Regions from separate parts of the Shouchella oshimensis genome, predicted to be linked through region 1. Evidence: a T-box and tRNA genes for the amino acid it is inferred to sense, from the RefSeq annotation. Region 1 holds a T-box; the other holds one or more tRNA genes.
What was found. A T-box is a leader RNA that pairs with one kind of tRNA and senses whether it is charged. The one in region 1 lies ahead of tyrS (tyrosine--tRNA ligase), so its partner is inferred to be a tRNA-Tyr.

Region 1 (4,418 bases):
TACGGGTTTATATATGTAGATAAAGACGATCATGGCGAAGGAACTTTGAAAAGAATTAAGAAGAAATCCTTCTATTGGTATAGAAATGTGATTGATACAAACGGAGAAGAAATCTAGGCAAAAACTGTTTTAGATTCACTTTGTCTAAAAATCATTTCTATTTCTAACAGATGTGAAAAGTGTCAAGGTTATTATAGCTTTGATGCTTTTTTCATTTATTAAAGGTCATCGTAGCGTACCTATATCAGGTAGTAATGAATGATATTATATGAAATGAGCGCAATTGATTGCAAGTGGTGTGTGTTTTTTAAGGAGATAACACGTTTCCACTGTATTGAGGCTTAGTAAGGTTAAACTCGTGGAGGTTCGACTCCTCCGGTCCGCATACCAGTAGTACTAAGGCTTTAACAGCTCTAGTACTTTTTTATATTTTATAAACGCCTATTACTCAAAATAAAAAATGTATTGTGTTGACAAAGTTAATAAATAAATATAGTATTACTTACGAACGTTCGTAAGGGAGAGTGTTACATGAAGGCTAATGAAATAAAAAAAGTGCTATAGTGCAGTTTGTGAATAAAGGATATGAAGAAACGTCTTTAGATGACATTGTAGAAGAAATAGGTATTAAAAAGCAGTCTATCTATTCACATTTTAAAAATAAAGAAGACATTTTTCTTCAAGTGATGAATGATGCAGTTAATAAGGAGATATCCTTTGTTAATCATTTTTTTGAAAGTCGTTCACAGGTCGAACTGCAAGAGGTCTTATTTAAATTATTAGTAAGGTACAAAGAAAGATATTTGCTTGAAGATGATAAAAATATCAAGTTTTTATTACGTATGGCATTTATGCCACCATATCATTTACGGGATACGGCAATGGAACAATTTGAAAAATATAACCAGGAATTAGAACGCAATGTAAAAGAAGCTTTTTCAAAAGCAGAACATATCCGTGTTACGGCTGAAGAAGGAACGATTTCGTTCTTAAACTTTTTAGACGGAATCTTAGTTGAATTGATTTATACAAACAGTAGTAAATTTGAAACTAGGCTACGTGTTTCGTGGGAAGTCTATTGGCAAGGAATATCGATGGTCAAATAAGAATTAAGTTATTCAAATTTTGATTGTTAATAACAGCAAGGTAATTAAAAATAATTTTTATCAAAGCATGATTACATGATTTTTGCCTTACGAATGTTCGTAAGGGTGAAAAGTTAACTATACTTGCTTGTTGAGAAGGGCGTAATGATGAATCGAAATTGGTTATTTGTTTTTTTAGCAGGTTTTTTAGAAATTTTTTGGGTATCTGGGTTAAAGCATGCGGACAATTATGTTCTTTGGGGACTAACGATATTAGTGATTATTACTAGCTTTTGTTTGTTAACTTACGCTTCAAAAACATTACCTATAGGAACTTTGTATGCTGTATTTGCAGGAATCGGTACAGCTGGAACTGTCATTGTGGAAATGATTGTTTTTGGAGAACCGTTTAATCTTTATAAAATCCTTCTTATTGTAATACTCCTAAGTGGAGTCATGGGATTGAAGATGATAAGTAGTTCTAAAAATTCCAAGGTGAACGTAAAGGAAGGAATTTAATCATGTCATGGATAGCGTTGTTAATAGCAGGGTGTCTTGAAGTAGTTGGTGTCTTGAATGTTAAGAGATTGGGGGAAAATAAAAAAAATGCACTTTACTATATGGTCTTAAGTTTTGGGTTAAGTTTCTTTTTATTATCATATGCAATGAATGAAATCCCTATGGGAATGGCTTATGCTACATGGACAGGTATTGGAACAGTAGGATCTGCATTATTGGGAATGATTATTTTTAATGAATCAAGTGATTGGAAGAGACTATTCTGCATCGCATTAATTTTATTTTCTGCTGTAGGGTTAAAAGTTATTGTCTAAAAAATGAATGAGTATAAAGATAAAAGCGTTGAAGAGAACAAGTAACTATAACGAATGCTGACAGAGAGTAGCCGGAAGGTGAGAGGCGCAAGTGTTCTTATAGTGAATACATCTTGGAGCTGTGGACCGAACTAATAGTAGGTTAAACCGGAGTTGCACCCGTAATCATTGCAGAGTATCGCTTCGGCTATACTTGTTGAGGAAAGTTATGTGAGTAACTTTTGAACAAAGGTGGTAACACGTGAAATTACACGTCCTTTAGAGATAATCTCTATTGGGCGTTTTTTTAATACTTTAGGGAATTCATAAAGATGAATGGAGAGGTTTTAATGTTTAAAGAACCGAAAGAACAATTAGAAATGATTAAAAAAGGAACGCACTCGATTATTGATGAAGGAGAATTACTAAAAAAGCTCAATCGTTCACATAATGAGCAACAACCTTTAATTATCAAATTAGGTCTTGATCCGTCTGCTCCTGACATTCACTTAGGACACGCGGTTGTTCTTCGTAAAATAAAGCAAATGCAAGATTTAGGGCATCATGCGATTATTTTGATTGGTGACTTCACAGGACGTATTGGAGATCCTACAGGAAAAGCTAAGGGTCGTTCTGCTTTAAGTGATGAAAAAGTAAAAGAAAATGCAAAGACGTACTATGAACAGATCTTTAAAGTATTAGACCAAGAAAAAACAACTGTTCGATTTAATAGTGAGTGGTTGTCAAAAATGACTTTTGAAGATGTTATGAAGTTAGCTGCAACGTCTTCTGTAACAAGAATGTTAGAAAGAGATGATTTTCAAAAACGCTATAAGAATAACATTTCAATAGGGATTCAAGAGTTTTTCTACCCGTTAATACAAGCTCATGATTCTGTAGAATTAAAAGCAGATATAGAGCTAGGTGGTACAGATCAAACATTTAATGTTCTAATGGGGCGCACTCTTCAAAATCAATTAGGACTTGAAAAACAAATTGCGATCTTTATGCCTTTACTAGAGGGTTTAGATGGTGTTGAAAAAATGAGTAAGAGTCTTAAGAATTATATTGGTGTTAATGAAGAAGCAGAAGTGATGTTTAAGAAAGTGATGGAAGTTCCTGATAAGCTTATTGTTAAATATTTTGAATTAGCAACGGATGAACACCCAAAAGAAATCGAAAAAATACAAAACAGGATAGCTCTAGGCGAGAATCCTCGTGATATTAAACTTGAATTAGCAGAGATCATTACCGCTCTATATTGTGGAGAAAAGAAAATGGATGAAGCAAAACAATACTTTCAAACTGCATTTCAAAAAAAGCTAATACCATCGAATATTCCTACTATCTTAGTTGAGATTGGGCAAGAAAAGATTGCAGATATTATTCCATTGTTAATCAAGAATCAGTTTGTTAAAAGTAAAAGCGAATTTTTACGATTAGTCAAACAAGAGGGAGTTTCTTTTAATAGCTCAAAGCTAACCGAAGATGATTTAGATCGTGTTATTATGAACAACGATGTTTTACAGATTGGTAAAAAACGATTTATAAGATTTGAAAAGTAAACCCTACTTACTAAGGCAAGAACAGTTTCTATTTGCCTTAGTATTATCTTAAAAACTTTTAGATTGAGGTAAAATTAGATGAACGTAATTAGTGTAAGAGAACATGTATTAATTCTAATTGATTTTGACACCTATAGTATTGATTTAATAAAAAAAGGTGTGAACTTAGCAAAACAAATGAATTCCAAGTACTCTGTTCTGCTGATAGCTAATAAAGGAAATAAATTGGAATTGGATCTTGATTTCTATTATGTATTATCTGAATGTAAAAAAGCCTTTAATACGTATGAAGTAGAAGATTTATTTGTTAGGTTTTTTCAGACAGACAACGATTTTGTTCATGAACTAACAAAAATATGTATGATCTTAGATATTTCTCAAATTGTCTTAGCAAAAGATGTAATGAGTAGATGGGAGGAAATTATACACGGTTCAAAATCAAATTTCCTATTAAGAACGGTACCTTCCGTTGATTTACATTTTGTGACTGTAGAAAAAACTGAACTAGAGAATACCGAATACGATACCGCTGTTCATGGCTATTTATTTAAAACATCACACAAAGAATATGCACTGACATTTTCTGAAGGTAATAAAAAAAACAGTATAGAAGGTATCTTTTTCAAACAAATAGCAACAGATTTAAATACGGGGATTTTTGTTAGCTTAGATGACCAAGACTTAACACATTATGAAGTAGTAGATAATAAAGCTTATAAATCTTGTTATCAGTTAAAGGATTATTTGTCTTCGTAAATGGTGGTCAACGGTGTATCTTTTTAAATTTAAAAGAAGCGTCCGAATTTGGTGAAATGACGTGATTGTAGAGAATGGAATGGGTACGGCTGATGTAGTTGAGAATAGCGAAATTAATGATGACTATCGCATCGATTATCTTCAGAAACATATTAAAAAAATTTCAGAATTACTTGAAGATGGTGTAGAGGTGATTGCTT
Region 2 (4,418 bases), on a different contig from region 1:
GATGCTGACATTAATAAAAAGAATATAGCAGCAGCAACCAGAATAGGATGCTTTTTTATATGACTTTTCCATTTGAATGATTGCTTTTTAGCTGGCAGTTTTGCCATAACCTGATCTGTAAAGTTAGCAGGAGCTTCTATATGAGATGCGCTTTGTGTGAACGCAATAACTTTCTTTAGCTCACGAAGATGCAAATCACATTCTTCACAGGTCTCAACATGCAGATAGAGTTCTTTCTTCTCTGCTTCCGTTGCGTCTCCATCTAAATATTTATGAATTAAGCCTTGTACATGTGACTCGCACGACATAAAAATATGCCTCCTTCTTTATACATTCCTCATTCGTTTTCTAAGTGCCTCTCGCCCACGATGAATTCTCGTTTTTACGGTTGAGATGGGCATATCAAGGATTTCACTAATTTCTTTAAGTGAGAGATCCTCCATGTATTTAAGAATAATGGCCGACCGATACTTAAGCGGCAGCTGATTAATCTCTGATTGTATCCATTCCTGCATCTCCAAGGTTACCACCTGATCCTCAGGCAGCTCTTGATCAGCTGCAAGCTGCGACTCATAGGTTAAACCTTCCGTTCCTTTCACCTTATCCTCAAGATGAAAGTCTGGCTTCTTCTTTCTGAGACGATCAATCGCTACATTTGTTGCGATCCGAAACAGCCAAGTTGAAAACTTGCGATTCATATCAAATTTATCAAGATTCGTATAGGCACGTAAAAAAGCCTCTTGGGCCACGTCCTGCGCCTCCTGGGGATGACCAACCATCCGGTAAGCTACCTGATAAACTTTGTCTTTAAATAACTCAACAAGTTCACTAAAGGATTCTGTATCCCCTTTTTTCACTTCTATTATCAATTTCCTGATTAATGTGTCCATAGCAATACCCCTGACTGCTTCAATCTGTACCGTTTACGTACCGGCTAATAAAAAGTTTCACATTTTTTATGTACTTTTTTATTTTATCAGAAAAAAGACGTTTAGATGAACAAAAAGAGGGTACTTAAGAAGTGTCCACACTAAAATCGGACTATTTTCCCAGAAAAGGGGTGATGTGATATGACTTCCAAGACAACACACACGCTCTTAAAAAATATAGAAAGAGTTCGCCATGACCTAAATGTAATGGCACTCACAATAGACCTCAGCTCTCCTGATATTATTAGCAGAAGCCAAGAGCTAGATCATTTACTTAATGAATACAAATCCATCGCAGGTTGATCACATAGACATCTCTACTTCGAGATGTTTTTTTATTGTGCACAAAAAAAGAAGCCATACTCCAAATAGAAGATGGCTTCTCGTTATATACGTATCTAAATGTAAAGTAAAAAAAGAGTGAGCCATGAAGGATTCGAACCTTCGACCCTCTGATTAAAAGTCAGATGCTCTACCAACTGAGCTAATGGCTCATGTTAATGAGAAAGAAAAAATGGTTGGGCTACCTGGGATCGAACCAGGGAATGACGGAATCAAAATCCGTTGCCTTACCGCTTGGCTATAGCCCAACAAAAACAAAAAAATGGTGGAGGGGGGCAGATTCGAACTGCCGAACCCGTAGGGAGCGGATTTACAGTCCGCCGCGTTTAGCCACTTCGCTACCCCTCCAAGCTAAAAGAATTAAAAAAGTAAATGGTGGAGGATGACGGGCTCGAACCGCCGACCCTCTGCTTGTAAGGCAGATGCTCTCCAAGCTGAGCTAATCCTCCAGTTTGACTGCAGATAAGCTTCAGATTTCTTCGTCCATTTCGTTATTCTCGCTCAGTCACGTACGGTCGTACGCTCCTTCTCTCGAAAACTCATGTCCTCGAACTCTTCGCTTCTCTTTGTCAATGGCTGCAGATAAACTGCGAATTTCTTCGTCCACTGCGTTATTCTCAGGTCGGTCACGTACGGTTGTACGCTTCCTCTTTTGAAAACTCATGTCCTCGAACTCTTCGCTTCTCTTTGTCAATGGCTGCAAATAAACTGCGGATTTCTTCGTCCATTTCGTTATTCTAAGGTCGGTCACGTACGGTTGTACGCTTCCTCTTTTGAAAACTCATGTCCTCGAACTCTTGGCCTATTGCTCATATATCTATTAAGATAATGGTGACCCGTACGGGAATCGAACCCGTGATACCGCCGTGAAAGGGCGGTGTCTTAACCGCTTGACCAACGGGCCAGATCGTGTGTCTGAAACACTGACAAAAAGTATTATACCCAATCGACAGGAATAAGACAAGTGTTTTTAAAAACTTTTTCGAAAAAAATTTTCTATTATTTTCTTCTATCAATACGAACATACATTCGTTATAATAAAAAGAAACGCAAAAGGATGATGATTTATGAAAAAAGAATCCGAGCTTCCGCACGCCGATTTCCTCGCCATCTTAGAGAGAGTCCGCTATTCAACAAGAGAAGAAACGAAGATTGAAGTGGCTGAATGTATGCTCGATTATGGCATAGATATCAAGCTTGTTGGTGCTGTTACAGGACTGAAGAAAAGTCAGCTAACCGGGGTTAAATAACTTCTAGTCACAACGCCCTTTCATTGAAAAATCAGCCCACATCCGTCGCCAATTTCAAATGATTGCATAAAGTAAAGTATTCCCTTTGAAAGGCGGTGTACGCATGGGCTTCTTCGGTGGTGGTAACTACGGTGGTGCTGACTACGGTTGTGGCGGTGGCTACGGTTACGGTCAACAACAAGGACCAGTAGGAGGTTATAGCGGCGGTTGTGGCAATGGTTTTGCTTTAATCGTTGTTCTATTCATTCTACTTGTAATCATTGGTGCTTCTTACTGCAAATAAGTATTGAAGCAAAGATTTTTATCGTCAATTCTTTAATAAGTAGGTATTGGCGATATTCTGTATGCCATTAAATAATAAGAGCTGTCTCATTTCAAGGCCATTCCTACAAGAATGCACCCAAATTGAGATAGCTCTTTTTTACTTGGTTGTCAAATCATTTATACTTAAGCTATAACTAGCTTAAGGAGTGAGGTAATGAAGGTTTATTATGAAGAACTTGATGGAGAGCTTTTCCCCCATTGGCTGCTGGTTCCGGCAACAAAAAACAGTGGCACTCTTTCCTTTAACCTGACATCACCATTTGAACGAATAGAAGCCGAAGATTTTCATGATGAACTCACAATTGTTACAGTCACTCAAGCCGCGCTTGCCATTAGACCTTTAGATGATACACATTTTGTTCTTTATACAGATCAGATTACAAGCGATCTTGACGTACATATTCCTGATGCCGTCGATTATTATCTTATTCGTTTAGAAGATTTAGAGGAAATTTTGCAAATGAGTGTGAGACCATATTTTATTTCTCCAAATGGGTCTTAGGTTCAATATACAAATGCTTCTCTGTAGTAAAGCCACAATAAAACACCTGATCAAAATGCGAATATCCTCTGTTCTCTAGTTCTTTTTTTAACCAATCGGAGGTTTTACCCAAAATACTTAGATGCTCCTCCTGAACCGCACCATCTAAGATAAATGGCAGTGTAAAGGGGTATTGATCCCCTTTTTTGTATACGGATAATGCCCCCGAAGTCTCTAACAAGGCGTATTCTACTTCACGAATATCAAAAACATCTTTTGTTCGCAACTGAAGTAAAACATCATCAAGATTGTAAGATTGCTTCTTCATATTCTCTTGCTGCAGCTTACCCTCCCGTATAATAAGTACAGGCCGTCCATCCACCACATCTCGGAACTTCTGATTTTTTAAAGAAATTCGGGAAAATGTATATTGAATAGCAAATAACAAAAGTACCGGAGCAAGACCTTTCATGACAGGCATGTTTGTATCTTCAATCATGATAACGGCAATATCGACAATTAAAAGAGTGATAACAATATCAAGGACACTGATCTCTCCAATATCTTTTTTCCCGGTTAAACGAAAGAAAAACAGAATCATGATAAAAACAAGCCCCGTGCGAAGTAATGCGAGAAAAATATCTTCCATGTTCCGGTCCCCACTTCCGACAAAATGATTTGCTTTTAGTATTTGTCGGAGTTGGCGGAGTATTCATGGAGGCAGTAAATTCAGGAAAGAGGAATCAATAAAAAAAACACGAAAAGGATCTCGTTTGCCTCCTTTTCGTGTTCTTACGTAAATATATTGAGAATTCTTCTTTGTAACAGCTTTGCGGTCTTGGTAAAGTGGCTCTTACCTTGCTATGTTGATCCAAGCTCTTGGTATGCGACCCTGGCTCTTGGTAAGCTGGACTTCTCTCTTGGTTTTCGGCCTCGGCTCTTGGTAAGTTGGGCTTCTCTCTTGGTTTTCGGCCTCGGCTCTTGGTAAGCTTGGACTTCTCTCTTGGTACTCGACCTTGGCTCTTGCTCAGTTGGACTTCTCTCTTGGTTTTCGGCCTTGGATCTTAGTAACCTGAACTTCTCTCTTGGTAC

Region 2: it encodes a tRNA-Tyr, which carries the amino acid that the T-box ahead of tyrS (tyrosine--tRNA ligase) is inferred to sense. The anticodon was not compared.

What each region holds. Positions count from the first base shown of each region.
Region 1 covers NZ_JAMQJY010000004.1:50,448-54,865, forward strand. The annotation lists gene NDM98_RS19655 (glycoside hydrolase family 1 protein) at 1-117, shown strand, start outside; gene NDM98_RS19660 (TetR/AcrR family transcriptional regulator) at 564-1,106, shown strand; gene NDM98_RS19665 (DMT family transporter) at 1,254-1,604, shown strand; gene NDM98_RS19670 (DMT family transporter) at 1,607-1,918, shown strand; T-box leader at 1,938-2,180, shown strand; gene tyrS (tyrosine--tRNA ligase) at 2,248-3,462, shown strand; gene NDM98_RS19680 (adenine nucleotide alpha hydrolase family protein) at 3,541-4,218, shown strand; gene NDM98_RS19685 (family 1 glycosylhydrolase) at 4,280-4,418, shown strand, end outside.
Region 2 covers NZ_JAMQJY010000007.1:16,115-20,532, reverse strand. The annotation lists gene NDM98_RS22465 (anti-sigma factor family protein) at 1-308, opposite strand, end outside; gene sigW (RNA polymerase sigma factor SigW) at 327-890, opposite strand; gene NDM98_RS22455 (aspartyl-phosphate phosphatase Spo0E family protein) at 1,071-1,232, shown strand; tRNA gene NDM98_RS22450 (tRNA-Lys) at 1,351-1,423, opposite strand; tRNA gene NDM98_RS22445 (tRNA-Gln) at 1,445-1,519, opposite strand; tRNA gene NDM98_RS22440 (tRNA-Tyr) at 1,535-1,619, opposite strand; tRNA gene NDM98_RS22435 (tRNA-Val) at 1,645-1,720, opposite strand; gene NDM98_RS22430 (hypothetical protein) at 1,777-1,935, opposite strand; tRNA gene NDM98_RS22425 (tRNA-Glu) at 2,101-2,175, opposite strand; gene NDM98_RS22420 (hypothetical protein) at 2,339-2,521, shown strand; gene NDM98_RS22415 (YjcZ family sporulation protein) at 2,625-2,804, shown strand; gene NDM98_RS22410 (hypothetical protein) at 3,000-3,347, shown strand; gene NDM98_RS22405 (DUF421 domain-containing protein) at 3,325-3,975, opposite strand.